3 regions of the Kosakonia sp. Marseille-Q7440 genome follow, and region 1 is predicted to be linked to each of the others. Evidence: predicted binding sites of a transcription regulator. Region 1 holds the regulator's gene; each other region holds the start of a gene.

Region 1 (10,729 bases):
CCCGCCAGTGCGACAATCCAGAAGAGGATGCCGCCCGCCAGCAGCAGCCAGCTTCCCTCGCGGCGAATCGTGCGCCACAGCCATGCGCCAACCAGCCAGCTTGCGCTGAGGACGGCAAAGATCATTAGTGTGGAGAGCGCATTGATACCGTTTGCGGCGGCCCACAGCGCGCTGAAGAGTGCCAGCAGTAACAGCGCCGTGCCGCTGTAGCTCATGCGCCGCTGTTGTTGCTGCACGCCGAGCCACAGCACGCCCAGCCCCTCAAGCGACCAGGCCATCGCCGTCCAGCGCGCGGACAAGGCCAGCGGAATAGCGAGCGTAGCAAACGCGCCGCCCAGCGCCAGCGCGGCGAGCACCAGCGGTTTACCGGCAGCCGGGAAGCGTTTAAGGGCGACAGCGGCCAGCGTCAGGTAGAAGAGGCCAAAGCCGAGGGCGCTGAACGCCGGGCCGTAGGTCCAGTGCTGAGTCATGGCGTACTGCATGCCAAAACCCGCCAGCGGCGGTGCAAACAGCAGCACGCCGTCAATAATGCGCTCGCCCCGGCGCTGAGCGCGCAGGGAGAGCCCGACGCTGAAGACGCCGAAAATCAGCAGGTTGGCAATCAGGAACAGCTGGCAGCTGAGGTAATCTTCCGGGCGATAGCTGGCAATGCCCCACAGGGCGGCCACGCCAAAGGTGAAGAACATGCCGAGGATGTTCAGCTCGCGCCAGTGCTGCCATACGCTGATGGCGAGAATGCCGACGGAGAGCAGAAGATAGAACGAGAAGAGCGCGATATGGCTCCCACCGCCGGTAGAGAGCAGGATCGGCGCAAGATAACCGCCGAGGCTTGCCAGCAGCGCCAGGCTCAGCGCGCGTTGCAGCACCGCAAGCCCGACGCTCGCCGCGCAGATCACAATCAGCAGCGCAAAGGCGAGCGTCATCGGCAGCATCTGCCAGAGGCGAAACGCGCCAAACACCGTGAGATAGAGTGCGCCTACCGCGCCGCCCTGCAAAATAAGGGCAAAGACCGTCTGTTTATGCCGCAATCGCCAGCCGAGAACCAGCAGCACCAGCGCGACAACCGCCACGGCGACAAGCCGCAACTCCAGCGGGAAGAGCGCATATTCAACGCTGTAACGCAGCAGGAAAGAGAGACCGATAAAGAGCAGCACCACGCCAAGTTTCGCCAGTGGGTTGCCCTGCATAAACCAGCGCACCAGCGCGGTAACCACGCCCCAGGATTCGCCATCCGATGCTTTCGCCTCTTCACGTTCGCGCACCACAGGTGCAGGCGTCGGCTCTGCCGTCGCGACTTTGCGTCCCCAGACATTGGGTGCGGGTTGCGGCTGTGCAGGGGTGATTTCGCTTGCCGCAATCGGCTGCGGCTCAGGAGGTGGCGGTGGCACCTCAGGCGCTGCGCTTACCGGCTCGTTTATCGGCTCAACGGCCGGCTCCTCGCTTGCCGCAGGCACAATTGCCCGTTGTTCGAGTACGCTGACGCGCTGGCGCAGCAGTTGCAGTTCGACCTGCGTGGCAAGGCTGCGCCGCCAGGCGACAATCGCCATTATCGGCACCACGACCAGCGCCAGAATCAGCACGATGACACCGAATATCAGAAGACCATCCATGTACTTTCGCCTTCGCTAAAGGGGAGACGTTACGCCCGCCTCCCCGCACGCAGGCTCAGGAGGCAGACCAGACAGAAGCGCTGATGGCTGAAAGCGTCAGCACGCCGTCCTGTAGGTTACCTGTACCTTCCAGAAGCCGCCACTGTTTCGCTTGCAGCAGCGGTGAATCTTCCAGCACCACGTCACACGCCTCGCCGCGGTTAATGGCAATCAGCACCCGCTGCTGGCGATAAACGCGCAGAAAAATCAGCGCATCCTGCCGGGCATAGACCACCAGACAACCGCCGTGACGCAGTGCCTGGCTGCGGGCGCGCAGCTTCGTCATTCGCTGATAGAGCGCCAGCAGATGGCTATCCTGCTGCGCTTTATCCCACGGAAAGGGCTTGCGGCAGAAGGGATCGTTCGCACCATCCAGCCCTACTTCATCGCCGTAGTAGATGCAGGGCGTGCCGGGCCAGCAGAAGAGCCACACCACCGCCAGTGGCAGGCGGGCGATATCCTTGCCGAGAATGGTTTTAAAGCGCGGCGTATCGTGGCTGTCGAGCTGGTTAAACATCCGTAGCTGCTGCTGATGCGACAGCGCAGCGCGGTAGTTATCCATCCACGCGGCGCAGGTCTGCGCATCAATACTCTGTGGGTCGAGGGAGATATCGGTATTGGCAAGAAACGCCCAAACCGGCAGGGTAAAGCCGCGGTAGTTCATCGCCGCATCTTCCGCATCCGCCTGTAACCACTGGCGCGCATCGCCAAAATGTTCGCCCACCACATAGGCCTGCGGCTGGGTCTCTTTCGCCGCCCGGGTGATGCCGCTGACGTGATGCAGGTTGTTTCGCGCCCCACCGTTCTCTCCCAGCATATGCACCACGTCGAGCCGCCAGCCGTCCATATTCCACGGTGCTTTCAGCCAGTGGCGCACAATGCTCTCCTTGCCCTGATAGATCTCTTCAATAAGCGACGAAGAGCGGTAGTCGAGTTTCGGCAGGCTGGCGTAGCCCAGCCAGTCATGGGCGTAGCCGTTCTCATCAAAGTTGTACCAGCTGCGCCAGCGCGAATCGGGGTTATGGCAGGCCCCGCCGGTGGCGCGGTTATGGCGGTCGAACCAGGCGTGGGAGTCGCCGGTGTGGTTAAAAACGCCGTCGAGGATCAACCGTATGCCGTTCTCCTGCGTGTTATGGCGCAGACGCAGCAGCGCTTCGTCGCCGCCAAACTGCGGGTCGACGTGGCGGTAATCTTCGGTGTCATATTTATGCACGCTGGGGGCAACAAATACCGGGTTGAGGTAGAGCGCGGTGACGCCGAGCTTTTTCAGGTACGGCAGCTTTTCGCTGATGCCGTCCAGATCGCCGCCGTAAAAGGTCGATCCGCCCGCTTCGCCGGTAAGCGGCTCATCCCAGTCGCAAAAGCGAATCTCGCGCCCTGCGGCGTGGTGCCAGTAACGCTGGTCCTGCTGCGCGGTGCGCGCTTCGCTACGGGCAAAGCGATCCGGAAAGATTTGGTAGAAGACCTGATCGGCGACCCACGCCGGGCCGTCATCCGGCGCGTCGATGGCAAACTGCTCAAGCCTGGCGGGCGGGAAGCGGGTAAAACCCTGCGGGGTAAACCAGATCTGGCGATCGTCCCACAGCAGCTTAAAGCTGTAGCGGCGACGCGGCTGGCCGTTGCTGATATCAATGGCGGCGCGCCAGAGGGTGACGCCATTATTGGCGGTGTTGCGCGCGCGGTGCATTGCAACCGGCGTCTCTTCGTTATCGATCTCAATTCGCAGCGTGACGCGCGACGGTAAATCCGTGCCGCGCAGCCAGAGGTTAATGATTAACTGCTGCTGGTGCGCTTTGACAAACGGCGCGACGGGCAGGTGCCATGCATTCAACATCAACGATCCCCTTTACATAATCAGGATCACTGTAGCCAACGTTCGGCCCGGCACGCCTCCTTCTTTCCCTTTTTTTACGGGGGTGAGAGACGGGGCGCAGAGATAAGACGGAAAAAAGTGAGAGAAATCGTAGGCCTGATAAGCGCAGCGCCATCAGGCACAACGCCGGGTGGCGGCTATGCCTTACCCGGCCTACAAGGGCGAAACAATAACGCCAGAGAATTTACGTCAGCGTTTAAATGCGCAGAGATCGTAGGCCTGATAAGCGTAGCGCCATCAGGCATAACGCCGGGTGGCGGCTGCGCCTTACCCGGCCTACAAGGGCGAAACAATAACGCCAGAGAATTTACGTCGGCTTTTGAATGCGCAGAGATCGTAGGCCTGATAAGCGCAGCGCCATCAGGCATAACGCCGGGTGGCGGCTGCGCCTTACCCGGCCTACGAAGGAAAACGACGTTACCGGAGATTACGCCCGGCGCTTAAACGCCCAGCCAATCAGCAGCAGCACAATCCATGCAAAGCCGACATAGAGCGAAATGCGGGTTTCCGGGTGCCAGCCAATCAGCGCGATGATAAATACCAGGAAGATCAGCCCGGCAACGGTGGTCGCCACGCCGCCCGGCACTTTAAACTTCAGCGCCTTCACTTCATCCGCCGAGAGGCGACGGCGGAAACCAATCTGCGACAGCAGGATCATAATCCACACCCACACCGTGGCGAAGGTCGCCAGTGAGGCAATCACCAGGAAGACATTCTCCGGCATGATGTAGTTGAGATAGACCGCCATCAGCAGCGCCAGCGTCATCACCAGTACCGTCACCCACGGAATGCCGCGGCGGGAGGTTTTGGCGAACATCTTCGGCGCACTGCCCTGCTCCGCCATGCCGTGCAGCATACGCCCGACGCCAAACACATCGCTGTTGATCGCCGACAGGGAAGCGGTCAGCACGACAAAGTTCAGGATGCTGGCGGCAAAGGTGATGCCCATATGCTGGAAGGTCAGCACAAACGGGCTACCGTTGGTGCCCACCTGGTTCCACGGGTAGATCGACATGATCACAAACAGTGTGCCGACATAAAACACTAGAATACGCATCGGCACCGAGTTGATGGCGCGCGGAATCGACTTCTCCGGCTCTTCCGCTTCACCGGCGGTGATGCCAATGATTTCGATGCCGCCGTAGGCGAACATCACCATTTGCAGCGCCATCACCGTGCCCAGCCAGCCGTTACTGAAGAAGCCACCGTGGCTCCAGAGATTGCTGATGCCGGTCGGTTGCCCGCCGTTGCCGATCCCCCAGATGATGATGCCGAAACCGGCGGCGATCATGATGATAATGGTGGCGACTTTAAAGAAGGAGAACCAGAACTCCAGCTCGCCGAAGACTTTTACGCTCATCAGGTTGATAGCGCAGATGAGCAGCACCACGCTCAGCACCCAGATCCAGTGTGGCACCGTCGGGAACCAGACGCCCATATAGATGCCGAAGGCGGTGACGTCGGCGATAGCGACAATCAGGATTTCAAAGCAGTAGGTCCAGCCAGTGATATAACCGGCCAGCGGGCCGAGGTTTTCCTGTGCGTAGCGTGAGAAGGAGCTGGCGGAGGGATTGTGGACGGACATCTCGCCCAGCGCACGCATAATGATATACGCCGCGACCCCGCCGATAATGTAGGCCAGCAACACGCTGGGCCCGGCCATTTTGATGGCGTCCGCGGAGCCGTAAAACAGCCCGGTGCCGATCGCTGAACCCAGCGCCATAAAGCGAATGTGGCGGGTACTTAGCCCACGCTTCAGCTTATTCGTACTTTCCATCGTTTCCACTGCCGTTATTCATCACAAAAAATAAAAAACCACGGAGTGCGCTACCCCGTGGTTCAACAAACCGTGCTTGCTGCTGTTAATGCGCGCTGGAAGTCACCTGACGTCCCGCCGCGCGATCCCAGATAGCGGCCAGAACCACCATCACCAGGCTCGGCAACAGCCAGGCCAGGCCCTGCTCCGCCAGCGGTAAACGCTGTGTCCAGAGCGGAAGGTGCTCAGCAAACGCGGAGGCTTTCACGCCGTCAAGGATACCAAAAAGCAGGCTGATAAACATGGTCGGCGCAATTACGCGGGTGGAACAATGCCAGAAAGAGCGGGTAAAGCTCAAGACCACCAGCACGATACACGGCGGATAGATCATGGTCAGCACCGGAATCGAAATCTGGATCAGGTGGCTCAGACCAAGGTTTGAGACCGCCATGGAGAAGATGCCGAGGATAAAGACCAGCGCACGATAAGAGAGCGGCAGGTACTGGGCGAAGAACTCTGCGCAGGCGCAGGTCAGGCCAACCGCCGTCACCAGGCAGGCGATGAAGATCAGCGCTGCCAGCAGGAAGCTGCCCGCACCACCAAAGGTGTGCTGGACATAGGCATGCAGTATCGCCGCGCCGTTAACGGACTGATCGACCAGCGTCGAGCTGTCGGAGCCGAGGCGGAAGAGCGCCAGGTAGAGCAGCGTCAGGCCAACACCCGCCATCAGACCCGCCCAGACGGTGTAGCGGGTCAACAGACGCGCTTCGGTCACGCCGCGCGAACGGGCGGCATTAACGATAACAATCCCGAAGACCATCGCGCCGAGAGTATCCATCGTCAGGTAGCCATTGACGAAACCGTTAGAGAACGGCGCGGTCTGGTAGGCTTCCAGCGCGTGGCTGATAGGGCCGGCCGGCCACACCAGTGCGGCGATTGCCAGAATCGTCAGGGCGATAATTTTCAGCGGAGCGAGGAAGTTGCCAACGGTATCAAGCAGTTTTCCCGGATAGAGGGAGACCAGGATCACCAGCGCAAAGTAGACCAGGCTGTAGATCAGCAGCGCCATAGAGCCGTCGCCGGTCAGCGGCGCGATGCCCACTTCAAATGAAACGGTTGCGGTACGCGGCGTAGCGAACAGCGGCCCCACGGCCAGATAGCAGACCGTTGCCAGCAGCACGCCCGCGACTTTGCCAATCGGTGTACTGAGGCTATCAATGCCACCGCCCACTTTCGCTAACGCAACTACCGTTAGCACCGGCAGGCCCACCGCAGTAATCAGGAAGCCCAGCGCCGCCGTCCAGACGAATTCACCCGCCTGCAAGCCGACCATGGGAGGAAAAATAATATTACCTGCGCCAACAAACAGCGCGAAGGTCATAAAGCCCAGCGCGATGATGTCACGCGGTTTTAAGTGATGGGTCATAATGTTTACTGCCTGTGGATGTGGTGTCGTAAAAATGTTGAATAATTAGCCTCTCCGCACCGGACAATAACGCATCATTAACGCGTTAAATCAGCGGGAAATGCTTAATGTGCTGCGTGGCGAAGAATAGTTTTTCGGTTTACCGCGCAAACACAGTCGGTCTGGCAATGCATGGGGCGCAATTTAAACGCTTATAACGTTTAAAGGCAAGTCGGGATCGCAAAACCAGATAGTTATACTAAACAGTAGAATCCAGCCAGTGAAAAACTCTATTTATCAGAAAAACACGTGGCTGATCGTGCGAACAAAAAAGCAACAACCGTACAAACTACGTTGCAGGTGCGGGATGAGGCGAGGCAGAGCGGCTCGCCGTCACGAGCCGCCGGAAAGATAAGCTGACAAGGGGGTTATGGGTGGGCGTTTTTGGCAATCAGGCGTTCCGGCAGGACAAAGCTAAAGCGCGTCCCTTTCCCCGGCGTGCTGCTGATATCAAGGCGGCTGTCGTGGTGATTAACCGCATGTTTGACAATCGCCAGCCCAAGCCCGCTGCCGCCGGTCTGGCGCGAGCGCGCTTTATCCACGCGGTAGAAACGCTCGGTGAGGCGCGGAATATGCTCGGCGGCGATCCCCGGCCCATTATCTTCGACGCTGAACTCCGCGCCGTGCGCCACCGGCTGCCAGCGCACGATAATGTGCGTCCCGGCGGGGGTATGGTTCACCGCGTTATAGACCAGGTTTGAGATGGCGCTGCGCAGCTGCTCTTCGCTACCCAGCACTTTCAACTGGTTATCAATTTCAAAGCTGAAGCTCTGTTTTTGCTGGCTAAGGGTTTGCGCTTCCCGCTCCACCACGCGCAGCATCATCGGCACATCAATCACTTCATTTGCGCCATGCGTCGGCGCGGCTTCGATTTTCGACAGGGTCAGAAGCTGGCGCACCAGCCCCTCCATGCGCGAGGTTTGCTCACGCATGGTGTGTAACGCTTTTTCACGCGGCGCGCCTTCCAGCGTCTGCTCCTGCATCATCTCGAGGTAGCCCTGCAACACCGTTAGCGGCGTGCGCAGCTCATGGCTGACGTTAGCGAAAAAGTTACGCCGCGCCCCTTCCAGCTGGTGCATCTGCGTGACGTCACGCGCCACCATCAGCAGTTGTTGCTCGCTGTAGGGCATCACGCGGATCTCTAAGTGGCGACCGTTGTTAAGCACCAGATTGAGCGGTTTGCTGAAGGTCTGGCTTTTCAGGTATTGGGTAAATTCGGGGTAGCGCAGCAGGTTGAGGATGTTCTGCCCGTTATCATCGGGCCAGCGCAGCCCCAGCAGCTGTTGCGCAAGGCCGTTACACCAGAAGATCATCCCCTCTTCCGTGGTCAATACCACCGCATCCGGCAGCGACTCGGCGCCGCTGCGAAAGCGTTTAATCAGGTTACCCAGCTCACGGCGGCGCTTTTTATTGCGCATCTGCATCTGGTGCAGGCCGTAGAGCAGCGGCTCCCAGCTGCCGGTGCCGGGCGGCGGCGTCATGCTTTTATCGACCCATAACCACCAGGAGAGACGCAGCAGATTCCAGAAGTGCCAGATCAGAAGCCCGGTCACTGCCGCCAGCAAAAACCACGGCAGATAGCCGAACATCGCGCCCAGAATAAAGGCGGGGATACAACAAAGGAGGAGCTCCAGCACCAGCCTTTTCCATGACAGCCTTTCCAGCACGCGTCACACTCCTGTCAAATTTCAGAAACGGGTCGAAAAACGATATCCCGTGCCGCGTACCGTCTGCACCATCCGGTCGTGTCCACTCCCTTCCAGCGCTTTACGCAGACGACGAATATGCACGTCTACGGTTCTGTCTTCAACATACACATTGGTGCCCCAGACGTGATTCAGCAGCTGTTCGCGGCTGTAAACACGCTCCGGGTGGGTCATAAAGAAGTGTAAGAGTTTAAATTCGGTGGGGCCCATATCGAGGGGATTTTCGCCGGTCATTACGCGATGGGAGGAGGGATCAAGGCTTAAGCCCTGCATCTCAATCACCTCTTCCACCGCCATCGGTGAAATGCGGCGCATCACGGCTTTAATGCGCGCCACCAGCTCTTTCGGCGAGAAGGGCTTGGTGATGTAATCATCGGCGCCCGTCTCAAGGCCGCGAACGCGATCTTCCTCTTCACCGCGCGCGGTGAGCATCATCACCGGAATATCGCGGGTCATCGCTTCGCGCTTCAGGTGTTTGATAAATTGAATGCCGGACCCGCCGGGTAACATCCAGTCCAGCAGCACCAGATCCGGCCAGGGTTCATTAAGCTGGTTTACTGCGCTGTCGAAATCTTCCGCTTCAACCGGTTGAAAACCATTTTGTTCGAGCACAAAGCACACCATTTCACGGATCGGTGCTTCGTCTTCCACGACCAGAATTCGTCTCGCCATCATTCGCCCTGTATTAATTAGTCTGCAGTATAAATAGCGTCGCCATTATGCGTCAGTTTTATGACAGATTTATGAATAACATGACCGCTATATGACCCAGCCCGCGCGATTGTGACAACGCAAATTTGCGCCAGGCGATGTCCCTGACCCGCTTAATGTTTATAATCGCCGTTATGCTTTTTTGCCACGGGATCACTATGCGCATTCTTCACACATCGGACTGGCATCTCGGCCAAAACTTTTACAGCAAAAGCCGCGCCGCCGAGCACAGCGCTTTTCTTGACTGGCTGTTAACCACGGCCGGGCAGCAGCAGGTCGACGCCATCGTGGTCGCCGGCGACATTTTCGATACCGGATCGCCGCCGAGCTACGCCCGCGAGCTCTATAACCGCTTTGTGGTTAATTTGCAGCGCACCGGCTGCCAGTTAATCGTGCTGGCGGGCAACCATGACTCCGTGGCGACCCTGAATGAATCAAAAGAGATCCTCGCTTATCTCAACACCACCGTGGTCGCCAGCGCGGGCGTCGCGCCGTTTCTGCTCTATCGCCGCGACGGTGAACCCGGCGCGGTCTTCTGCCCGGTGCCGTTTCTGCGTCCTCGCGACATTACCGTCAGCCAGGCGGGGATGTCCGGGCAGCAAAAACAGCAGCATCTGCTGGCGGCCATCACCGACTACTATCAGCAGCAGTATCACGCCGCCTGCGACCTGCGCGGCGATAAGCCGTTACCGATTATCGCCAGCGGCCATTTAACCACCGTCGGCGCGAGTAAAAGTGACGCGGTGCGTGATATCTATATCGGCACGCTGGATGCTTTTCCTGCACAGAACTTTCCCCCGGCGGATTACATCGCGCTCGGCCATATCCATCGTGCGCAGAAAATCGGCGGCACGGAGCATATTCGCTACTGCGGCTCGCCGATCCCCCTCAGCTTTGATGAGACCGGAAAAAGTAAAGGTGTCAATCTGGTGACATTCGCCGACGGCAAGCTGGCTGAGGTGACCACGCTTGACGTACCCGCCACTCAGCCGCTGGCGGTGATTAAGGGCGAGTTTGCCGATATCTGCCGTCAGCTTGAGCAGTGGCGCGATGCGCCCGCCACGCCGCCGGTGTGGCTCGATATTGAGATTGTCAGCAGCGATTACCTGGTCGATATGCAGCGCAAAATCCAGCAGGTGACGGAAGATCTGCCGGTCGAAGTGCTGCTGGTGCGCCGCAGCCGCGAACTGCGCGACCGCCTGCTCGCCGGTGAGCTGCGTGAAACATTGAGCGAGTTGAAAGTTGAAGAGGTCTTTGACCGCAGGCTGGCGCAGGAGGAGCTCGACGAGATGCAGAGTGCGCGCTTACATACGCTGTTCAGCGAGACCCGCCAGGCACTGGATGAGGAGAACGACGCATGAAAATCCTCAGTTTACGGCTGAAAAATATCAACTCGCTAAAGGGCGAGTGGAAAATCGACTTTACCGAAGAGCCCTTCGCCAGCAACGGGCTGTTCGCCATTACCGGGGCCACCGGGGCCGGGAAAACCACCCTGCTGGATGCCATCTGCCTCGCCCTCTACCACGAGACGCCGCGCCTCAGCACCCTGTCACAGTCGCAAAACGATCT
Region 2 (10,729 bases), 1.6 Mb from region 1:
GAAGCTCCGTAGTGGCCTTAAACAGTAAGAAAATACCGCCCAGCAGCATGATTAAATCACGGCCGGAGAAGGTAAGGTTCCACACAGAGAAGAGTGGCTGGGTGAGCGTGACCATCCATGAGATCAACGACAGCAGGCCAAGCCGCATCACCAGCGCCAGCGACAGACCGATCAAACGTGCTTTATCGCGCTGCTTCGGCGGCAGTTTATCGGCCAGAATGGCGATAAAGACCAGGTTATCGATACCCAGCACGATTTCCAGTACAACCAGCGTCAACAAACCGATCCAAATCTGCGGATCCATTAAGAATTCCATGACAGGCTCCTGTTCAGGAAAACAGTAGACGGCGCGCGAAAATGCGCAGGCGTGATGACATTGACTCTATTTGAAAGGGGGTGAAATTCACCGGAATGCGTGGCGCGGGACGGCCAAAAAGTGAACTGACGTCGGTGACGATCCATACGATGGGCTACTGCCCTTTACTCCTGGTAACTTAAACGGAGGTTAAACATAGCAAAGAGCCTGGGTAGCTGGCAAAGATTTACCAGACTTTGCAAAATGTATGGATATTTTGCGCTACAAAATTTCAATTTTATGAAACCTAAATTACGGATCTTCATCACATAAATTATTTTTTCACTCTCTAAAATAATTCGCGAAAGTTCCTAAACTTCTCTTTGAGTTTATCTCTGAATCGATTCGCTTTTTTGGTGCCGATTCACAATACATCCATCGCGTGGATGTTAACGACAAGAATAAGGAGGTAGCAAGTGACTATTGCTATTGTTATAGGCACACATGGTTGGGCGGCAGAACAACTGCTTAAAACCGCCGAGATGCTGCTCGGCGAGCAGGAGAATGTCGGATGGATCGATTTTGTTCCCGGCGAGAACGCGGAAACACTGATCGAAAAGTATCAGGCGCAGCTGGCAAAGCTGGATACTAATCAGGGCGTGCTGTTTCTCGTTGATACATGGGGTGGCAGCCCGTTTAATGCCGCCAGCCGCATTGTCGTCGATAAAGAGCATTATGAAGTGATCGCCGGCGTCAACATTCCGATGCTGGTCGAAACCCTGATGGCGCGTGATGACAACCCAACCTTCGATGAGCTGGTAGCGCTGGCCGTTGAGACCGGACGCGAAGGCGTGAAGGCGCTGAAAGCGCAGCCGGTGGAAAAACCCGCTCCCGCTGCGGTTCAGCCGACGGCAGCCCCGAAAGCCGCTACCCCCGCGAAACCAATGGGCCCGAACGACTATATGGTCATCGGTCTGGCGCGTATTGATGACCGCTTAATCCACGGCCAGGTCGCCACTCGCTGGACGAAAGAGACCAACGTCAACCGCATTATTGTTGTCAGCGATGAGGTGGCCGCAGATAACGTGCGTAAAACGTTGCTGACGCAGGTCGCACCGCCGGGCGTAACGGCTCACGTTGTCGACGTCGCAAAAATGATCCGCGTTTATAACAACCCGAAATATGCCGGTGAACGCGTAATGCTGCTCTTCACCAACCCTACCGATGTCGAGCGCATCGTCGAGGGCGGCGTGAAAATTACCTCGGTTAATATTGGCGGTATGGCGTATCGTCAGGGCAAAACCCAGGTAAACAATGCTGTTTCCGTCGATGAGAAAGATATTGAGGCGTTTCGCAAACTCAACGATCGCGGCATTGAGCTGGAAGTCCGTAAAGTTTCAAACGATCCGAAACTGAAAATGATGGATTTGATCAGCAAAGTGGCGAAGTAACCGCGACGACCTGATTGACTCAGTTTTCACACTTACGTCTGATTTAGCTATAGGAGAAGTACAATGGAGATTACCACTCTTCAGATTGTGCTGGTGTTCGTCGTCGCATGTATTGCCGGTATGGAGTCGATACTTGACGAGTTCCAGTTCCACCGTCCGTTGGTGGCATGTACGTTAGTCGGTATCGTTCTGGGTGATATGAAAACCGGTATCATCATCGGCGGTACGCTTGAGATGATCGCCCTCGGCTGGATGAATATCGGTGCGGCGGTCGCGCCGGATGCCGCGCTGGCGTCGATTATTTCCACCATTCTGGTCATTGGCGGCCACCAGAGTATTGGTGCCGGTATTGCGCTGGCGATCCCGCTGGCAGCGGCAGGCCAGGTGCTGACCATTATCGTGCGTACCATTACCGTTGGTTTCCAGCACGCGGCAGATAAAGCCGCAGATAACGGTAACCTTACCGCCCTCTCCTGGATCCACGTCTCCTCCCTGTTCCTGCAAGCGATGCGTATCGCCATCCCGGCGGTGATTGTGGCTATCTCTGTCGGTACCAGCGAAGTGCAGAACATGCTCAACGCCATTCCGGAAGTGGTGACCAGCGGTCTGAATATCGCCGGTGGCATGATCGTGGTGGTCGGTTATGCGATGGTCATCAATATGATGCGCGCAGGCTATCTGATGCCGTTCTTCTACCTTGGTTTCGTGACCGCGGCCTTTACCAACTTCAACCTCGTTTCACTGGGTGTCATCGGCGCAGTGATGGCCATCCTCTACATTCAGCTTAGCCCGAAATATAACCGCTCTGCAGGCGGCGCTGCGCCGGCCGCAGGTACCAACGATCTTGATAACGAACTGGATTAACAGGTGAACGACATGGTTGATATGACGAAAACTCCGACTGAGAAAAAGCTCACCCAGAGTGATATTCGCAGCGTGTTCCTGCGTTCTAACCTCTTCCAGGGCTCATGGAACTTCGAACGTATGCAGGCGCTCGGCTTCTGCTTCTCGATGGTACCGGCGATTAAACGCCTCTATCCGGAAAATAACGAAGCCCGCCGCCAGGCGATTAAGCGTCACCTGGAGTTCTTTAACACTCACCCTTACGTTGCAGCGCCGGTGCTTGGCGTGACGCTGGCAATGGAAGAGCAGCGTGCCAATGGCGCGGAGATCGACGATGGTGCCATTAACGGTATCAAAGTGGGTCTGATGGGGCCGCTGGCAGGCGTTGGCGACCCAATTTTCTGGGGTACCGTGCGTCCGGTGTTTGCAGCGCTCGGTGCCGGGATCGCCATGAGCGGCAGCCTGCTCGGCCCACTGCTCTTCTTCTTCCTCTTTAATATCGTGCGTCTTGCCACCCGTTATTACGGCGTTGCGTACGGTTATCGCAAAGGGATCGATATCGTTAAAGATATGGGCGGTGGTTTCCTGCAAAAACTGACCGAGGGGGCGTCAATTCTCGGCCTGTTTGTGATGGGGGCGCTGGTCAACAAGTGGACACACGTCAATATTCCGCTGGTGGTATCGGAAATTACCGACCAGACCGGTAAAACCACGGTGACCACGGTGCAGACCATCCTCGACCAGCTGATGCCGGGTCTGGTGCCGCTGCTGCTGACCTTCGCCTGTATGTGGCTGCTGCGTAAAAAAGTGAACCCGCTGTGGATCATTGTCGGCTTCTTCGTGATTGGGATTGTCGGCTACGCTATCGGCCTGCTGGGCCTTTAAACGACGTTGTCATAACCGGGGGCGTGATTGCCCCCGGTTTTTTATTTAAGGAGATGAGATGACGATTACGGATAGCGTGCTGCTGCTGTTTGTCGCCGCCCTGCTGGCTTTTGCGCTGTATGACGAGGTGGTGATGCCCCGTCGCAAAGGCGAAACGTTGCTCACCGTTCCGCTGCTGCGCAGAAGCCGTACCGATGGTGCCATTTTTGTCGGCCTGCTGGTTATTCTGATTTATAACAACAGCGTCAACGGTGGTTCATCATTAACCATGTGGTTATTATTTGCGCTGGCGCTGCTGGGTATTTACCTTTTTTGGATTCGCGCCCCGAAAGCCATCTTTAAATCACACGGTTTCTTCTTTGCTAATGCATGGATTGAATATAACCGTATTAAAGAGATGAATTTATCGGAGGATGGCGTACTGGTGATGCAATTAGAGCAGCGACGATTACTGATCCGTGTACGAAATATAGACGACCTCGAAAAAATCTACAGAGTAATGGTTAAAACTCAATAAGTTAAACAATACCCTTCTCGATTTACCCTGCACAAAAAAGAGGCTTTAATATAGCCTCTGCTATATTTCCTGTAAGAAATTACCTATGTTTATTAACGTTATTTTCACGTCGCAAGCTAAATGACAATCGTTATCGGCGGGCTCCGCCATGAATATTTTTCTGCTGTTGTTTTATATTCTAAAAATATGGTAAGGTGCGTCCGTCGTTGGGGAGTAGCCGATTTCCGCCGTGCGGAAATGTACGTGTCAACATACTCGTTGCAAAACGTGGCACGTACGGACTGAACATTTTCAGTCAGGCGAGACCATTGACACACCAACTGCTGTTTACTGGGGGCAGTGGTGTGTTATATGGAACTCCCGGTCAGGACGCACAGATGAATTTATCCGCCACCCTGCTTCTCGCCTTTGGTATGTCGATGGACGCCTTCGCCGCTTCTATCGGTAAAGGTGCGACGCTCCGCAATCCTAAATTTTCCGACGCCCTGCGCACTGGTCTTATCTTCGGCGCAATTGAAACCTTAACCCCTTTGCTGGGCTGGGGTCTCGGGATGCTCGCCTCACAATTTGTCCTCGAGTGGAATCACTGGATAGCCTTCGTGCTGCTGGCGTTTCTTGGCAGCAGAATGGTACTGGAAGGCGTACGCGGTAATGATGATTGCGACGCGGAGATGCCGCACCGCCACGGTTTCTGGTTGCTGGTCACCACCGCGATTGCTACCAGCCTGGATGCAATGGCCGTTGGCGTCGGGCTCGCATTCCTGCAGGTCAATATTCTCACTACCGCGCTGGCAATTGGCTGCGCAACGCTGATCATGTCGACCCTTGGCATGATGGTAGGCCGGTTTATCGGCCCGCTACTCGGCAAACGCGCCGAGATCCTCGGCGGCGTCGTGCTTATTGGTATCGGCGTGCAGATCCTCTACAGCCACTTTGCTGGCTAGCTTTCCCGGCGTAAGCAGTGGATGGTGAAATCCGTCTGGCAGCGAAACGTTTTTGTTGCCGCCAGCTGTTGCCACACTTCCGGCTTTGCCCGCCAGGTAAACGGCGTCATTTGCAGGAGCGCAACCGCCTCTTCGCCGGTCAGTTCCATTTCATAAGCGAGTGACTGTTCGGAAATAAGCGTAAACCCTTCGATCTCACCGCTGTTTGGCGCGTGCAGCTGCACCTCATCATAAATAAGCCCCTTCAGCTCCATTAAATGGCGCGGCCCGGGTGCGGCGGTGATTACCACGCCCTGCGGTTTCACCACGCGGGCCAGCTCCTGCGCTTTACAGGGTGCATAAATGCGCACCAGCCCATCAATGCTGTTATCGTCAAAGGGCAAGCGGTGGCTGGAGGCGACACAAAACATCACCTGCGGATAGCGTTTTGCTGCTGCGCGAATCGCCGCTTTCGAGACATCGAGACCTACAGTTTGCGCGCCGCGCGCGCGGCCTACCGCGGCAAATGCCTGCGTGTAGTACCCTTCCCCACAGCCGATATCAAGCAGCGCCGTCGCCTCTGCTGGCAACGTCTCTTCAAACAGGCTGCATATTTTATCGCGCAGCGGCTGATAGTGTCCGGCGTCAAGAAATGCACGGCGCGCCTGCATCATTTCAGCGTTATCACCGGGATCGCGCGAGCGTTTATGCTGGACGGGTAATAGATTGACGTAGCCCTCTTTGGCGATATCGAACTGATGCCGCTGCGGACAGATAAATGCGCGCTCGTGGCGGCTTAACGGTGCGTGGCAAAGGGGGCAACTGAATGGCATAAACACTCCGGGGAGACAGACTTTTTCAAAGGGCGAAGTGTACCGTCAAATGTTGCGGCAGGGAAAATAAAAAGCCCCGCACAGTGGCGAGGCTTGATAACTGACATTGATACGCGAAACGCGTCTCAAGCTCAGAGGTGTCGAAATCAGATAGCAGTTACGTTAACTGCAGCCGGGCCTTTCTGACCGTCCTGAATTTCAAACTCAACGTTCTGGCCTTCAGCCAGAGTTTTGAAGCCGTTACCCTGGATAGCAGAGAAATGTACGAATACATCTTTGCTGCCGTCAGCCGGAGTAATGAAACCAAAACCTTTAGACTCGTTGAACCACTTAACTTGACCTTTAATCTTTGCCATTTGCAAAATTCCTTAATGTATATACTTCGCCCGCAGGCATTGACTGAGAAAACTGAGACATTACTGCTTGAGGCACTAATATAAGGTTCGGCAGAGAAGCTGTATTCAACGAAACGTTTTACTCAGGACTTCTTTACTGAAAATGCCACACATAAACAGAATTGTACCTCGATTGACCCACAACGTGTTATCACATAATACGTAAACTATGGCAAGCCATTTTTAGATATGTCTCGATCCACCGCACAAATTCTAAGGGTATCGAAACAACCACTGTTCATTTATTCACTTCAATGACCGTTATAGCAGCCGCTGCACCAGCAGGTTTACCCGATAAACGTAGACCATTTCTTTCTATTCATCAAGCAGTTCCATGCACTTACAGGGTAGCTGGAACCCTCATGCGTTTCGCTTATATGCTAAGAACTTTCTGCGAATAGTTATGCTGTTTATTCGATTAGGAAGATTCTTAAATGATTAATGAGCCGGGACGAAACTATTGCTCAGGTTAACTATGAATAATTACTGAGCGAATAAGTGCAGGCGTGCACCAAAATAATGAAATTATGATGACACTGCATCATTTAAAGGCAATAAAACGTTTCGCGTAAAACAAAAGCGCACAATTTTAATACGGCTTACTTTTTATGGCGCTCGGCTTAAATTACGGCAGGGATAAATATTGACCAATTTTCAGGATCCTGAAGTTATCATTTTCTTCACCCGCTTCGCTTAAAGCGCGGCGTAACTCCTGCACCGGCTCATCCAGTGATTCATCGGCCAGTTCAAATACGCCCCAGTGGATGGGAAAAGCCAGCGGTGAACCTAATTGCTGCCACAGCGACACCGCACTTTGGGGATCCATATGGTTTATCGACATGAACCAGCGCGGTGCATAAGCACCAACGGGCAGCGCGAGTGCATCAATTTTTCCAAGACGTTGCGGGATCTGCAGAAGCGTGGTGCTGTAGCCGGTGTCACCTGCAAACCAGAAACGCGATGCGCGTGATTCAACAACCCAGCCGCACCATAACGAGCGGTTACGATCCCACGGGGTGCGCATACTCCAGTGCTGAGCGGGAACAGCGGTTAAATGTAAGTCATCAAGCGAGGCTTGCTGCCACCAGTCCAGTTCAGTGACAAAACGCGCGCCGAAACGACGAAGCGTGTCACCCAACCCGAGGGGGACAAAAAGCCTTACCTCAGGAAACCGGCGAAGCAGTGCGCGGATTGTCCAGCGGTCCAGATGATCGTAATGGTTGTGAGAGATAAGTATGGCATCCAGGGCGGGAAGATCGTCAATGGCCAATGCCGGCGGCGTACGCCGCTGAGGCCCGGCGAAACGCAGCGGGGAGGCGCGCCGGGAAAACACAGGGTCGGTGAGCACATATTTTCCCTGCATGCGTAAAAGCACAGAGGCATGACCAAGCCACCAGAGGCCATCGTCACCCGCTGCAATCTCGGCTTTTTGCCACCAGGCTTCAGTAAAGGCGTCATATCCTGCGAGTGGTGGACGGGGAAGCCCGGCAGCTTTGCGTTCCTGACGCCAGCGTTTTACATCGCCGGGTTGATGCGCTACTGCCGTCGGGTTACAAAAACCATCGGGCGTATGGTGGGAGAGCGCGGGGTCATACCAGGGGTTTTTCCAGGCCATCTCTCCCCTCCTTTCAGGTTATCGTTCAGCCACCAGCCGGATAAACTCCTCGTCTTCACCCTTAGTCTTACTTTTTTCGACATCGGGGAGAGCAGCTTTTTCCGGCTCATTCGCTTCACAAAGACGGCGCAGCAGCGCATTTTGCCGTTTTTGCTGATCGAGTAGCGCTTCCAGCAGTTCAATCTGTTCGTTCGTACGTGAACTGGCACGATTGATAAAGAACCACAGCACCAGACCAATAACCAGAACCACCACAGAAACCAGCATAGACGCAAAATTTAACGCGCCAGAATTTAAGATTTCGTTCATTTCACACCCTCAAAGTAGACGCGGCATTTTACCACTGGCACTCAGGAAGGAAATCTTTCACTGCAGAAATGCGCTTACCAGGGGATGAATTTATTGATGACACAGATGCCGCTGAAAAATTGTACATCCTGATCGCACATCACATTGATCATTTGAGTCCATAGCAGCAGGCAGACCACCACCACGGCAATCAGCAACAGCCATCTAAATTTTCTCACTCCACTCTCCGAAACATTTCAAGGTGTAACCACACTAACACGGCTTCCTTAAACAGCGGGTAACTGTACCCCCTTTCGGTATTTTTAGGAATGTGTGACTTGTTTCAGCCAATAAAAGACGTAGCCTTAATGCCAGACTTAATCGATGTGCAAGGAGCAAACATGCGTACACTTATTCGAGGCGTTGTCGTTATCGCGCTGTTGTGGATCGGGCTCTTGCTGAGCGGTTATGGCGTGCTAATTAACAGTAAAGAGAATGCAGCAGGCCTTGGTTTACAGTGTAAATATGCGACCGCGCGCGGCACCAGCACGGCGCAATATGTTCATTCAAATAACGGATTTTTTGGCCTTGCCAACTGCCCGCTGATGCGTAAAAGCGAAAACGTGATTGATAACGGCTGATTTTTGCCATGAAAAAGCCGCCCTTAGGGGCGGCTTTTTTGACAATTATCAGAACGGATAGTCGTTATAACCCATCTGTTCAGAAATTTTTCGCGCTGCCTGATGCAGCATTGCAACGTATTCGTGCAGACGCTCTTCGGAGAAACGCAGGGTCGGGAAAGAGATGCTCAGACCGGCGATAACCACGCCAAAACGGTCAAACACCGGTACACCGATGCAGCGTAATCCCTCTTCCTGCTCTTCATTATCTTCGCCGTAGCCCTGCTCGCGAACGATATCGAGCATCGGCAGCAGATCTTCGGTGCTGGTAATGGTGCGATCGGTGCTGCGCTTATATTCAACACCTTCCAGAATCTGTTTCACTTCATCGCGATCGCGCCAGGCCAGCAGCACTTTACCAATCGCGGTACTATAGAGCGGATTGCGACGACCGATACGCGAATACATGCGCAGGTTATACATCGAATCGATTTTGTGAATATATACGATGCTGTCTTCATCGAGAGCACCCAGATGGATGGTCTCTTTCGTCAGGCGAGAGAGTTCACGCATCTGGATATCCGCGCTACGGATTAAATCAACGTTTTGCAGCGCACGCGCGCCAAGTTCAAATAACTTCAGCGTCAGGGAATATTTCTCTGACTCCCCTTCCTGTGCCACATAGCCTAACGATTTCATGGTCTGCAAAAAGCGATAAACGGTGCTTTTTGACATCATGACGCGCTGTGAAAGTTCGGTAATGCCGATTTCACGCTCTTCGCCCAAAGCCTGCAGAATGCCAAAGACCTTCAGTACAGAAGAGACAGAATCTGGCTGCTTGTCCAAATCCGCGATTGCCATTAATTACCTCATCGCCTGTGTTTTATAAAAATCAGAATAGGTTTTTATTATAAATTCGTCGACCATCCGCCGCAATGCGCGAATGCCTGGTTCGTTACAAATCTGCGACATTACGCCTGATACCAGGTTGGCAGAAAGTATTACGCGATAATCTGCTGGATTCACTGCGTACAACTCCTGGTATTCCTGCCGGTCAGCGCTGTTTATGACAATAAAAAAAGCGCGTCAATGGACGCGCTTTATGATTGGTGGCGGTAATTACTTCAGGTATGCCCCCGAACGCAACGCTTCAATACGTTTATCCAGCGGCGGGTGTGTCATAAAGAGTTCGCTCAGCGATTTTGACTTACCGTTGATGCAAAACGCCATCATGCTGCTCGCTTCCTGCGGCTCATAGCTGGTTTTCAGCCTTTGCAGCGCAGCGATCATCTTCTCGCGTCCTACCAGACGGGCTGAACCCGCATCGGCATGGAATTCACGGTAGCGGGAGAACCACATGGTGATAACGCTCGCCAGGATACCAAACACCAGCTCGAGCACCGTCGCAACGGCAAAGTAGACCAGCGGATTGCCGTTGCTCTCTTCGCCCTCATCGCGGTCTCCGCCCATGAAGCCTGCGGCAATCTGGGCAATAATGCGCGAGATAAAGATAACAAAGGTGTTCACAATCCCCTGAATCAGCGTCATGGTCACCATGTCGCCGTTGGCAATATGGCTGATTTCATGAGCGATGACCGCTTCGGCCTCATCGCGGCTCATGTTTTGCAACAGGCCGGTACTGACGGCGACCAGGGAAGCATCACGGCGGGCACCGGTGGCGAAGGCGTTAATATCCGGCGCGTGATAAATCGCCACCTGCGGCATCGCAATGCCTGCCTGGCGAGACTGCTGTGCAACGGTCTCCATCAGCCAGCGCTCCATATCGTTGCGCGGCTGCTCAATCACTTCACCACCTACAGATTTCAGCGCCATCCATTTCGACATCAACAGCGAAATGAACGAGCCGCCAAAACCGAACAGCAGCGCCATAATCATTAACCCCTGAACGCTGCTCGACTGAATGCCCGTCAGGCTAAGCACAAGGCCGAACACCAACATGACAGCCAGGTTAGTCAACAGGAAGAGCGCGATTCGCATCATAATTTTCTTTTAACCTCGATTTAACAAAACGCACTATGCGGTTATCCACATCGTATGGGCGTG
Region 3 (10,729 bases), on a different contig from region 1:
CGCAACTGCTGGGTGCCTGGGCGGGCGAGCTGCTCGCAGAGGAGTTACGTCTGGCCCAGCAGAGCCTGAGCGAGATCACCGGCGAATTTACTTCTGATGACCTGCTGGGCAGGATTTTCTCAAGTTTCTGTATTGGTAAATAATCCCTCATCCCGCGGCTGGCGGGCGTTTTAACGCTCGTTAGCCGTCATTTCATCACTTTTTCTGAAAGTGCTCCCCATTGACGAAAGAAAGTGTAAATATCACCCCTTAGGACTTTTCAGATGGGACTTTTCGCATTAAAACCTATTCATCACAGGCGATAATGTCGATTATCGATTTGATTCACGCAGCCCATTATCACGGAGCGAAAAATGGCGACACACTTTGCAAGAGGGATCCTCTCAGAAGGTCATCTTGTTTCGACCCGGCTCCCTCAGGCGTGCCTTGAGGCCGCAGGGCAACTACCGGAACATCGCCGCTCCCGTTATATCGCTTCCCGGGCACTGCTCGCCGAGATGATGTTTATGCTTTATGGCATCAGCGAACTGCCGGAGATGGTGGTTGAGGAGAGCGGACGACCGCGCTTCGCCGACAGCAGCCTGCCGAGCTTTTCACTGGCCTACGCCGGGAATTTGGTTGGCGTTGCCATCGCTACCGAAGGCGAGTGCGGCCTTGATATGGAGCTACAGCGCGCGACGCGCAGCTTCCACAGCCCGCACGGGCACAAACACACCTTCAGCAACAATGAGCAGCTGTGGATAAACAACCAGAACGATGCCAGTGAAGCGCAAACGCAGCTGTTAACGCTGCGCCAGAGCGTGATGAAATTGATTCACCAGATGCAGGACGACCCGATGCAGCTCCAACTGCTGCCTGGCTCCGGGCGGCTTCGCGTCGCACAACATGCGCAGGTAGAATTGATGTGCGATGCCGAAGATGTGCTGATTTGGTCTGTTGCGGTCGCGCCAGCGATTGAAAGCCTGCGTATCTGGGAGTTTGATAGCCAGAAAGGGTGGCACTACCTGACGGATGTGCTGACCCGCGCCAACGATCCGGCTTCCCGCCTGATGCGTTTCACCAGCCTGCCCGCCGAAAAAGCGTTGATCTGAATAAGCGTGAGGGTAAAGCTTTCCCTCCCCCGAAGCGGGAGAGGGAGAAGGGATTAATGCGCGTCGATAAAGACGATTTTCAGCAGGAACAGCAGCGCCACGACAATGACGCACGGGCTAAGCTCGCGCAGACGGCCGGTACCGATTTTCATCACGCAGTAGGAGATAAAGCCAAGCGCGATCCCCTCGGTGATAGAGAAGCTAAACGGCATCATCACGGCAGTAATAAACGCCGGTACCGCTTCGGTGAGATCCTCCCACTTCACACGCGCCAGGCTTGAGGTCATCAGCACCCCGACGTAAATCAGCGCGCCCGCAGCCGCATAACCCGGCACCATTCCTGCCAGCGGCGAGAGGAAGATCACCAGCAGGAACAGCAAACCCACGACTACTGCCGTCAGGCCGGTACGCCCGCCAACGGAGACACCCGAAGAGGATTCAATGTAGGCGGTAACCGACGATGTGCCGAAGAAGGAGCCGGTCACAGAGGAGATACTGTCAACGTAGAGCGCCTGTTTCATGCGCGGGAATTTGCCCTTCTCATCCACCAGCCCGGCTTTGTCGGTCACGCCGATCAGCGTCCCGGAGGAGTCGAAGAGGTTCACCAGCATAAACGAGAAGATCACGCCCGCAAGACCGAGGTTAAAGGAGCCGGCGAGATCGACATTGCCCACCACCGACATCACGCTTGGCGGCGTAGAGACAATCCCGTGATACTGCACATCGCCCAGCAGCCAGCCTAAAAGCGTGGTCACGACGATAGAGACCAGCACCGCGGCGTGAATATTGCGCGACGCCAGAATAGCGATGATAAAGAAGCCAAGCACGCCCAGCAGCACGCTGTGCGACGTCAGATTACCGATGCTGACCAGCGTCTCTTTGTTGGCGACGATCACGCCCGCATTCTTCAGACCCATCATGCCGATAAACAGGCCGATCCCGCTGGTGATGCCAACGCGCAGGCTCATCGGGATATTGGCAATCATCCAGTAACGTACGCGGAAAATGGTCAGCAACAGCAGACCGACCGCACCCCAGAAGATCGCGCCCATGCCGACCTGCCAGGAGAGCCCCATTGCGCCCACCACCACAAAGGCGAAGAAGGCGTTCAATCCCATTGCCGGAGCCAACGCGACCGGCAGGTTAGCCACCAGACCCATCAGGATGCTGCCGAACGCGGCAATCAGACAGGTGGTGACAAAAACTGCGCTGGTATCCATTCCGGCGACGCCTAAAATTTGCGGGTTAACGAAAACGATGTAGACCATCGTTAAAAACGTCGTGAAGCCGGCGATCACTTCGGTGCGCGCCGTTGTGCCGTGGTCACGCAGTTTGAACACGCGGTCAAGCAACCCCGGGCGAGAGGCCTGGGAAGTCTGTTGTTGGCTCATTATCAATTTCCGGAATAGGAGGGAAAATTCGTCGCTATCCTATACCAAAATGAGGCAGTATTGACGGTTATCACGCACTTTTTTTCATTGAATTTGCTTATACGGCAACGATTGCGTCCCGCAATCTGCGTTAAGTAATCGTTAAACTTGTAATCACAGGAAATGGCATGTCCCACATTGAAGCGATCTTTTTCGACTGTGACGGCACCCTGGTCGATAGCGAAGTGATCTGTTCCCGCGCATACGTCCATATGTTTCAAACCGTTGGCATCACGCTGGACCTTGAAGAGGTCTTTAAGCGTTTCAAGGGCATGAAGCTGTATGAAATTATTGATGTTATCGGCGAGGAACATGGTAAAACGCTGGATAAAGCTACTCTTGAGCCGGTTTATCGCGCCGAAGTGGCGCGGCTGTTCGACAGCGAGCTGGAGGTGATTCCGGGTGCCAGTGCTCTGCTTGATGCCGTTAGCGTACCCATGTGCGTGGTCTCTAACGGGCCGGTGAGCAAAATGCAACACTCATTAGGTAAACTTGGGATGTTGCACCACTTTCCGGAAAAACTGTTTAGTGGCTATGACATCCAGCGCTGGAAGCCCGATCCAGCGTTAATGTACCATGCAGCAGAGGTACTCGATGTCTCGCCGGAAAAGTGCATTCTGGTGGATGATTCCGCCGCCGGAGCGCAATCTGGCATTGCGGCAGGGATGGAAGTGTTTTACTTCTGCGCCGATCCGCATAACGTACCTATCGATCACCCAAAAGTGACGACATTTACTGACTTAGCACAGCTGCCAGCATTGTGGCGTGCTCGCGGGTGGTCTGTTACGCGCTAACTTACCTACAAAACAGGATGTTTTTATGGACCAGAATAATCGCCCTCTCCCGGTATTCAAATACCATCCACAACCCCTGGAAACGGGCGTCTTCTCTGAAGGCAAAACCGTGACCTGCGCCTGTTGTTCACAGCCAACAGACGTCTACTACACCAACCCGTTCTTTACTGCTGAAGATGTCGATACGCTCTGCCCCTGGTGCATTGCGGATGGCTCAGCAGCAGAGAAATTCAACGGCACATTTCAGGATGATTGCAGCCTTGAAGGTGTAGAAGGGGAGTTTGACGATGAGGGCGAATTTACCGGTTTTAGCAGTTCGTGGCCGGAAGCTACCGTTGCTGAGTTGACGCAACGCACCCCAGGCTATTGCGGTTGGCAGCAGGAACACTGGCTGGCGCACTGCAATGATTTCTGCGCCTTTATCGGTTACGTCGGCTGGAAAGAGATAGCCGACAAGCTGGATCAGTTTGCCGATCTGGATGCCGATTGCCGGGCGTTTGGTATGGATATCAATAAACTACAGGAGTATCTGCGCGACGGCGGCGACTGTCAGGGCTACCTCTTCCGCTGCCTCCACTGTGGGAAGCTGCGTTTGTGGGCAGACTTCTCCTGACGACTTGCCCGAAATAAGGAATAAAAGATGTCGGATTTACTTGCGCGTTATCAGGGGTCTCTTCTCGGCCTCGCGGCCGGAGATGCGGTTGGCACAACGGTAGAGTTCAGTCCCAGAGAGAGCTTTACCCCGGTCACCGATATGGTCGGCGGCGGCCCGTTTCATTTAAAAGCCGGGCAGTGGACGGATGACACCTCAATGGCGCTCTGCCTCGCGCATAGCCTGATCGCCTGTAAAGGATTTGATGCGACCGATCAGATGAACCGCTATCTGAACTGGTGGAAGTGGGGCTATTTAAGCTCCACGGGCAGCTGTTTTGATATCGGGATGACCGTCTCATCCGCGCTGCGGCGCTTTACGCTCAACGGCGAACCCTTTGCCGGCTCGAGCGATCCGAACACGGCGGGCAACGGTTCATTGATGCGGCTTGCGCCGGTGGTGCTCTGGTACTATCCGGATGTGCCAAAGGCGCTGGAGTATGCCGAAGCGTCATCGCGAACGACGCACGCCGCGCCAGAAGCACTGGCCAGCTGCCGTCTGTTCGCGCAGATGCTCATCAATGCGCTGCAGGGCAAAAGTAAATCCGACACGCTGACAGATATTGCGCAGCTGCCGGAACAGGCTAATCTGCGCCAGATCGCCGAAGGGCATTACCGGCAGAAATCGCGTGCAGAGGTGTTCGGCACCGGTTACTGCGTGCAAAGCCTGGAGGCGGCGCTGTGGTGCTTCGCTCACGGGGAGAGTTTCGAAGAGACGATCCTGCTGGCGACCAACCTTGGCGACGATGCGGATACCACTGCGGCGATTGCCGGGCAGCTGGCTGGTGCCTGGTACGGCGTGGAGGGGATCCCGCATCGCTGGCGGGAGAAGCTGTGGCAATGCGATGAGATCGCAACGCTTGCCGGTCAGTTACTCACTAAGTCAGCGTGAAGCAAAACCCCCTCATCAAGAGGGGGTTTTTATTGCGCTTACTCTTTCGGATCTTTTCCGGCGAGCAGCTTGTCCAGCTCGTCGCCGCCAACGTGGCGGAAATCCTGGCCTTTAACGAAGTAGAAGATGTACTCGCAGATGTTCTGGCAGCGGTCGCCGATACGCTCGATAGAGCGGGCGCAGAAGAGGGCGGTCAACACGCTCGGAATGGTGCGGGAGTCCTCCATCATGTAGGTCATCAGCTGACGCACAATGCCTTCATACTCCTGATCCACCTTCTTATCTTCGCGATAGACTCGCACCGCTTCGTCAATGTCCATCCGCGCAAAGGCGTCGAGCACGTCGTGCAGCATCTGCACGGTGTGACGGCCTAACGACTCGAGGCTGACGAGCAGCGGCTGGTGCTGCTGGGAGAACTTCTCCAGCGCCGTGCGGCAGATTTTATCCGCCACGTCACCAATACGCTCCAGCTCGGCGATGGTTTTGATGATCGCCATCACCAGGCGTAAATCGCTCGCCGTCGGCTGACGCTTGGCGATAATGCGCACGCAGGCTTCATCGATGGCGACTTCCATCATATTGACCTGCTTATCCCCTTCAACAACGCGCTTTGCCAGCTCGCTGTCCTGGTTATGCATCGCGGTGATCGCATCCGAGAGCTGCTGCTCTACCATTCCACCCATCGTCATGACCTGAGTGCGAATACTTTCCAGCTCAGCGTTAAACTGCCCGGAAATATGTTTGTTAAGGTTCAGATTGTCCATGGTGCACTCCAAATGCCCGACAAATTTCACGTGGTAACGAGGTGGCTGCCACCTCTGTGGTTCGGCAATCAGCCGTAGCGCCCGGTAATGTAATCTTCCGTTTGCTTCTTCGCAGGCTTGGTGAACAGATCGTCTGTATTGCTGAACTCAATCAACTCACCGAGATACATAAACGCAGTGTGATCGGAACAACGCGCCGCCTGCTGCATGTTGTGCGTCACGATAACCACGGTGTAATCCTGCTTAAGCTCGGTGATCAGCTCTTCGATACGGCCGGTTGAGATCGGATCCAGCGCCGAGCAAGGCTCATCCAGCAGCAGCACTTCCGGGCGAATAGCAATGCCGCGCGCGATGCAGAGACGCTGCTGCTGGCCGCCGGAGAGAGAGTAGCCGCTCTGGTGCAATTTATCCTTGGTTTCATTCCACAATGCGGCCTTGGTCAAGGCCCACTGCACGCGCTCGTCCATATCGGGGCGCGAAAGCTTTTCAAACAGACGCACGCCAAAGGCGATGTTGTCGTAAATCGACATCGGGAACGGCGTCGGTTTCTGGAACACCATGCCCACTTTCGCGCGCAGCAGAGCGATATCCTGGGTATTGGTGAGAATGTTGTCGCCATCCAGCAGGATTTCGCCTTCGGCGCGCTGCTCAGGATAGAGCTCATACATTTTGTTAAAGGTGCGCAGCAGCGTGGATTTCCCGCAGCCAGACGGCCCGATAAACGCCGTCACCTGATTTTTGGCAATATCCAGGCTGATGTTTTTCAGTGCATGGAATTTGCCGTAATAGAAGTTCAAATCACGAACCTGAATCTTGCCCGGCGTAGTATCAACCATACTCATTTATCTCTTTCCTCAACTCGACGCCGCCTTCGCCGCGTCGCAAAAATTAACCGTGTCGATTCTTGGCGAAGACAACGCGCGCCAGAATGTTCAACAGCAGTACGCAGAGCGTGATAATCAGCACCCCGGCCCAGGCCAGCTGCTGCCATTCGGCAAACGGGCTCATGGCGAATTTGAAAATCGTCACCGGCAGGTTAGCAATAGGCTGCATCATGTCGGTGCTCCAGAACTGGTTAGAGAGCGCCGTAAAGAGCAGCGGTGCCGTTTCACCGGCGATACGCGCTATCGCCAGCAGTACGCCGGTCATGATGCCGGAGACAGAGGCTTTCAGCGTAATCGCGGAGATCATCTTCCACTTCGGCGTGCCCAGCGCGTAAGCCGCTTCACGCAGGCTATCCGGCACCAGTTTCAGCATGTTTTCCGTGGTACGAATGACAATCGGCACCTGCAGCAGCGCCAGCGCAATCACGCCTGCCCAGCCGGAGAAGTGCTGCATCTGCGCCACCACGATGGTGTAGACGAACAGGCCGACCACGATAGAGGGCGCGGAGAGCAAGATGTCGTTGATAAAACGGATAATCTCGGCGAGCCAGGATTTACGGCCATACTCTGCCAGGTAGATCCCCGCCATAATGCCCAGCGGTGTACCGATTACCGTCGCCCACAGGATCAGCAGGCCACTGCCCGCCAGGGCGTTCGCCAGACCACCGCCCGCGGTGTTTGGCGGCGGGGTCGATTCGGTAAACAGCGCCAGCGACATACCGTCGATACCGCGCGTCACGGTAGAGAAGAGGATCCACACTAGCCAGAAGAGGCCAAACACCATGGTCGCCATTGAGAGCGTCAGGGCGATGCGGTTTTTCAACCGGCGGCGCGCCTGCATTTTGCGACGGGATTCAGCCAGCTCTGCGGTGTGCTGCATTTCAAGCGTAGCCATCAGCGTGCCCCCTCGTTTTTCGCCAGGCGCAGGATCATAAATTTCGAGATCGCCAGCACGATAAAGGTGATGACAAACAGAATCAGCCCCAGCTCCATCAGCGCCGCAACGTGCAGGCCCGATTCCGCTTCGGCAAACTCATTCGCCAGCGCAGAGGTAATGCTGTTGCCCGGCATATAGAGCGAGGCGCTGTCGAGCTGGTAGGTGTTGCCGATGATAAAGGTCACCGCCATGGTTTCACCCAGCGCGCGGCCGAGACCGAGCATGACGCCGCCTATCACCCCGTTTTTGGTAAACGGCAGCACGATGCGCCAGATCACCTCCCAGGTGGTGCAGCCGATGCCGTAAGCCGACTCTTTCATCATCACCGGGGTCTGTTCAAAGACATCGCGCATCACCGCCGCAATGTAGGGGATGATCATAATCGCGAGGATCACCCCGGCGGCGAGAATACCAATGCCGAACGCCGGGCCGGAGAAGAGGGCGCCGACAAACGGAATGTTGGAGAGCACATTGCCGACCGGCTCCTGGAAGTAGGTCGCGAACAGCGGGGCGAAGATAAACAGCCCCCACATGCCGTAAACGATACTCGGGATCGCCGCCAGCAGTTCAATGGCGATACCCAGCGGGCGCTTCAGCCAGCCGGGCGAGAGTTCCGTCAGGAACAGCGCGATACCGAAGCTCACCGGCACGGCGATCAGCAGTGCGATAACAGAGGTCACGATGGTGCCGTAAATGGGCACCAGCGCGCCGTAAATTTCATTCGGCGCATCCCACTCTTTGGTCCACAGGAAGGAGAAACCAAATTTCTGGATGCTGGGCCAGGAGGAGAAAATCAGCGAAACGATGATGCCGCTCAGCAGCAATAGCACAATCAGCGCAGCCAGTCTTACCAGTGCGCTGAAGATCATGTCGCCTTTTTTACCCGGTGGGTTAAATGCCGGCTTGGTTGCAGCCATAAATTACTCTTCAGTTTGACGTCTTACGAAGTTGCCCGCAGGCGCTTGCGCTTACCGGGCCTACAGAGGATCTGTAAGGCGGATGGTGTAAGCGCCATCCGCCATGTTCTTCAAAAATTAGCGATTAGTAAACGGCTTTACCGCTGCTGTCTTTCACGTTGGTTTTCCATGCGGCGCGAACTTGTTCAACAACGCTGCTCGGCAGGGTTGCGTAATCGAGATCGTTAGCCTGTTTGCTGCCGTTTTTGTACGCCCAGTCAAAGAACTTCAGTACTTCAGCGCCCTGCTCAGGTTTCGCCTGCTCTTTGTGTACAAGGATGAAGGTGGTGGAGGTGATTGGCCACACGTCAGCACCTTTCTGGTTGGTCAGGTCCTGGGCGAAGGATTTGCTCCAGTCGATATCTTTTGCCGCGTTAGAGAAGCTCTCTTCGGTCGGGCTAACGGCTTTGCCATCGGCAGACATCAGTTTGGTGTAGGTCAGGTTGTTCTGCTTCGCGTAAGCGTACTCAACGTAACCGATTGAGCCCGGCAGACGCTGAACGAAAGCGGCGATGCCGTCGTTACCTTTACCGCCCAGACCGGTCGGCCAGTTAACGGTAGAGCCAGCACCGACTTTGGATTTCCACTCTTCGTTCACTTTCGCCAGGTAGCTGGTGAAGACGAATGAAGTACCGGAACCGTCAGCGCGGCGAACCACGGCGATGTTCTGTGAAGGCAGTTTCAGGCCCGGGTTGAGTTTGGCGATAGCCGCGTCGTCCCATTTTTTGATTTTGCCGAGGTAGATATCGCCCAGCGTTTTACCGTCGAGAACCAGCTCGCCAGATTTAACGCCCGGTACGTTGATAGCCAGCACAATGCCGCCGATCACAGTCGGGAACTGGAACAGGCCTTCCTGGGAGAGTTTTTCGTCAGACAGCGGTGCATCAGATGCGCCGAAATCAACGGTTTTGGCGGTGATCTGCTTCACGCCACCGGAGGAGCCGATGCCCTGATAGTTGACCTTATTGCCCGTCTCTTTTTGGTAGGTATCAGCCCACTTGGCATACACCGGCGCAGGGAAAGTTGCGCCCGCACCAGTCAGGCTAGCTGCGGCATTTACAGCAAAAGCGCTCAGAGAAAAGGTCGCGGCGACAACAGTTGCGACAGTGGTACGCATAACGTTCATAATGTCTCCTGCAGGAATCGTAAATCGTTGTTTGAGTTGCTACTCGGAGCAAAATAGGACACTTTGATGACAGTTATATGCAACGATTGTTACTGTTTGATGACAGCGGCGGCTTTTCGCAGCACCAATATTTATTAGCTATAAAAATCAAAATATTAAGGTTAGATAACACCTTAACAATTCGCTGATGTTTTATTTTTATGACAATCCAAATGTAGCTGAAAAGGCGAGGCTGCTCGCCCTGACCGAACAAATTTTACGCAAAACCCCCGCCTCTACCACGCGCTTTCCCACGCACTTCGCAATCATCCAATGCTGATTTTTTATCCTTCACCACTACTGAAAAGAGGTAGGAGACAAAGTCTGGTTTTCATATGTATATAGCGGGGTTGAACAGGCGTTGTTAACACCACTGAGTGGACACTAAGGATGAGTATGAACAGAACAATTGTTTTCGCGACAGGATTGCTAACGTTGTTACCCGCTACCTTCAGCCAGGCGGCAGATGAACCCGTATATTTCATGTCTAACCACTATTCGGGCGATACACTGATGACCTATGAACAGGGCTCGTCTGCCCAAGGAAAAACGTATATCTCACCGGCATCCGATCTCAGCGCAAGAACCCTTTCCGAGATCCAGCGCGATTACCCTAAGCAGCAGGGTAAAATTAAGGGCATGGAAAGTGACCTTGAAAAGATGAGCCGCGAAAGGGATGAGCTGAAAAGAAGCAATGACGATCTCAGCCGCAAAGTCGATGATATGCAGCGCAGCATCAGCACCCTTGAGAAACAGCTTGCTGACCTGAGCCAGAAAGTAAAATAAGGTCTAAAGAGGTTGCCGCCTGGCAGCCTCTTTTTCATCCCGCATTACCCCGGGTTCGCCGACGACTCCTGCTTATCAAAAATAAACAGAATATGCTGGTCATCCAGGTACTTAATATCGACCTTCTGCCCTTTCTGCATTTTCGGCGAGTTGAACGCAGCAATGGTCTCTTTCCCCTCGACCGAGCGCGTCACGCTCCCATCATGAATCGCCAGCCGGTAACGGATATTTTGAGTCCCGTTATCATTAGAGCTGATATAGCTCACCTCTTCGATGGTCGCCTGCAGGTCGCGCCCCTGAGTCTGGATGCGGTGATCGCGATTAAACAGGTAAACGATGTAGGCGATCATCCCTACGATAAAGAGGACAGAAAAAGCGA

The links. The regulator PhoB, encoded in region 1, activates phosphate uptake and scavenging genes when phosphate is short. The targets are predictions, from matches to a motif close to CTGTCATAAAACTGNCNNAT.
Region 2: the regulator PhoB is predicted to act here: its motif matches at 9,618-9,637, upstream of kdgR (DNA-binding transcriptional regulator KdgR).
Region 3: the regulator PhoB is predicted to act here: its motif matches at 9,579-9,598, upstream of pstS (phosphate ABC transporter substrate-binding protein PstS).

The regions. Positions count from the first base shown of each region.
Region 1 is NZ_CBCPLT010000001.1:858,038-868,766, reverse strand. It holds gene ACWPW2_RS03840 (DUF2339 domain-containing protein) at 1-1,610, opposite strand, end outside; gene malZ (maltodextrin glucosidase) at 1,666-3,483, opposite strand; gene proY (proline-specific permease ProY) at 3,950-5,299, opposite strand; gene brnQ (branched-chain amino acid transporter carrier protein BrnQ) at 5,385-6,704, opposite strand; gene phoR (phosphate regulon sensor histidine kinase PhoR) at 7,112-8,410, opposite strand; gene phoB (phosphate response regulator transcription factor PhoB) at 8,432-9,121, opposite strand; gene sbcD (exonuclease subunit SbcD) at 9,319-10,521, shown strand; gene sbcC (exonuclease subunit SbcC) at 10,518-10,729, shown strand, end outside.
Region 2 is NZ_CBCPLT010000001.1:2,452,093-2,462,821, forward strand. It holds gene yoaE (CNNM family cation transport protein YoaE) at 1-316, opposite strand, end outside; gene ACWPW2_RS11345 (protein YoaL) at 304-462, opposite strand; gene manX (PTS mannose transporter subunit IIAB) at 772-1,746, shown strand; gene ACWPW2_RS11355 (PTS mannose/fructose/sorbose transporter subunit IIC) at 1,810-2,610, shown strand; gene ACWPW2_RS11360 (PTS mannose transporter subunit IID) at 2,623-3,474, shown strand; gene ACWPW2_RS11365 (DUF986 family protein) at 3,533-3,991, shown strand; yybP-ykoY riboswitch at 4,188-4,362, shown strand; gene mntP (manganese efflux pump MntP) at 4,369-4,935, shown strand; gene rlmA (23S rRNA (guanine(745)-N(1))-methyltransferase) at 4,932-5,747, opposite strand; gene cspE (transcription antiterminator/RNA stability regulator CspE) at 5,894-6,103, opposite strand; partial or broken gene ACWPW2_RS11385 (DUF2627 domain-containing protein) at 6,116-6,256, opposite strand; gene ACWPW2_RS11390 (MBL fold metallo-hydrolase) at 6,768-7,757, opposite strand; gene ACWPW2_RS11395 (YebO family protein) at 7,776-8,066, opposite strand; gene mgrB (PhoP/PhoQ regulator MgrB) at 8,141-8,284, opposite strand; gene ACWPW2_RS11405 (YobH family protein) at 8,447-8,686, shown strand; gene kdgR (DNA-binding transcriptional regulator KdgR) at 8,735-9,526, opposite strand; gene htpX (protease HtpX) at 9,785-10,666, opposite strand.
Region 3 is NZ_CBCPLT010000002.1:131,691-142,419, reverse strand. It holds gene mnmE (tRNA uridine-5-carboxymethylaminomethyl(34) synthesis GTPase MnmE) at 1-143, shown strand, start outside; gene ACWPW2_RS14535 (4'-phosphopantetheinyl transferase family protein) at 354-1,091, shown strand; gene ACWPW2_RS14530 (NCS2 family permease) at 1,145-2,482, opposite strand; gene yieH (6-phosphogluconate phosphatase) at 2,650-3,315, shown strand; gene cbrC (PF03691 family colicin E2 tolerance protein CbrC) at 3,341-3,928, shown strand; gene ACWPW2_RS14515 (ADP-ribosylglycohydrolase family protein) at 3,956-4,858, shown strand; gene phoU (phosphate signaling complex protein PhoU) at 4,897-5,622, opposite strand; gene pstB (phosphate ABC transporter ATP-binding protein PstB) at 5,691-6,464, opposite strand; gene pstA (phosphate ABC transporter permease PstA) at 6,511-7,401, opposite strand; gene pstC (phosphate ABC transporter permease PstC) at 7,401-8,360, opposite strand; gene pstS (phosphate ABC transporter substrate-binding protein PstS) at 8,485-9,525, opposite strand; gene ACWPW2_RS14485 (hypothetical protein) at 9,961-10,350, shown strand; gene ACWPW2_RS14480 (hypothetical protein) at 10,395-10,729, opposite strand, start outside.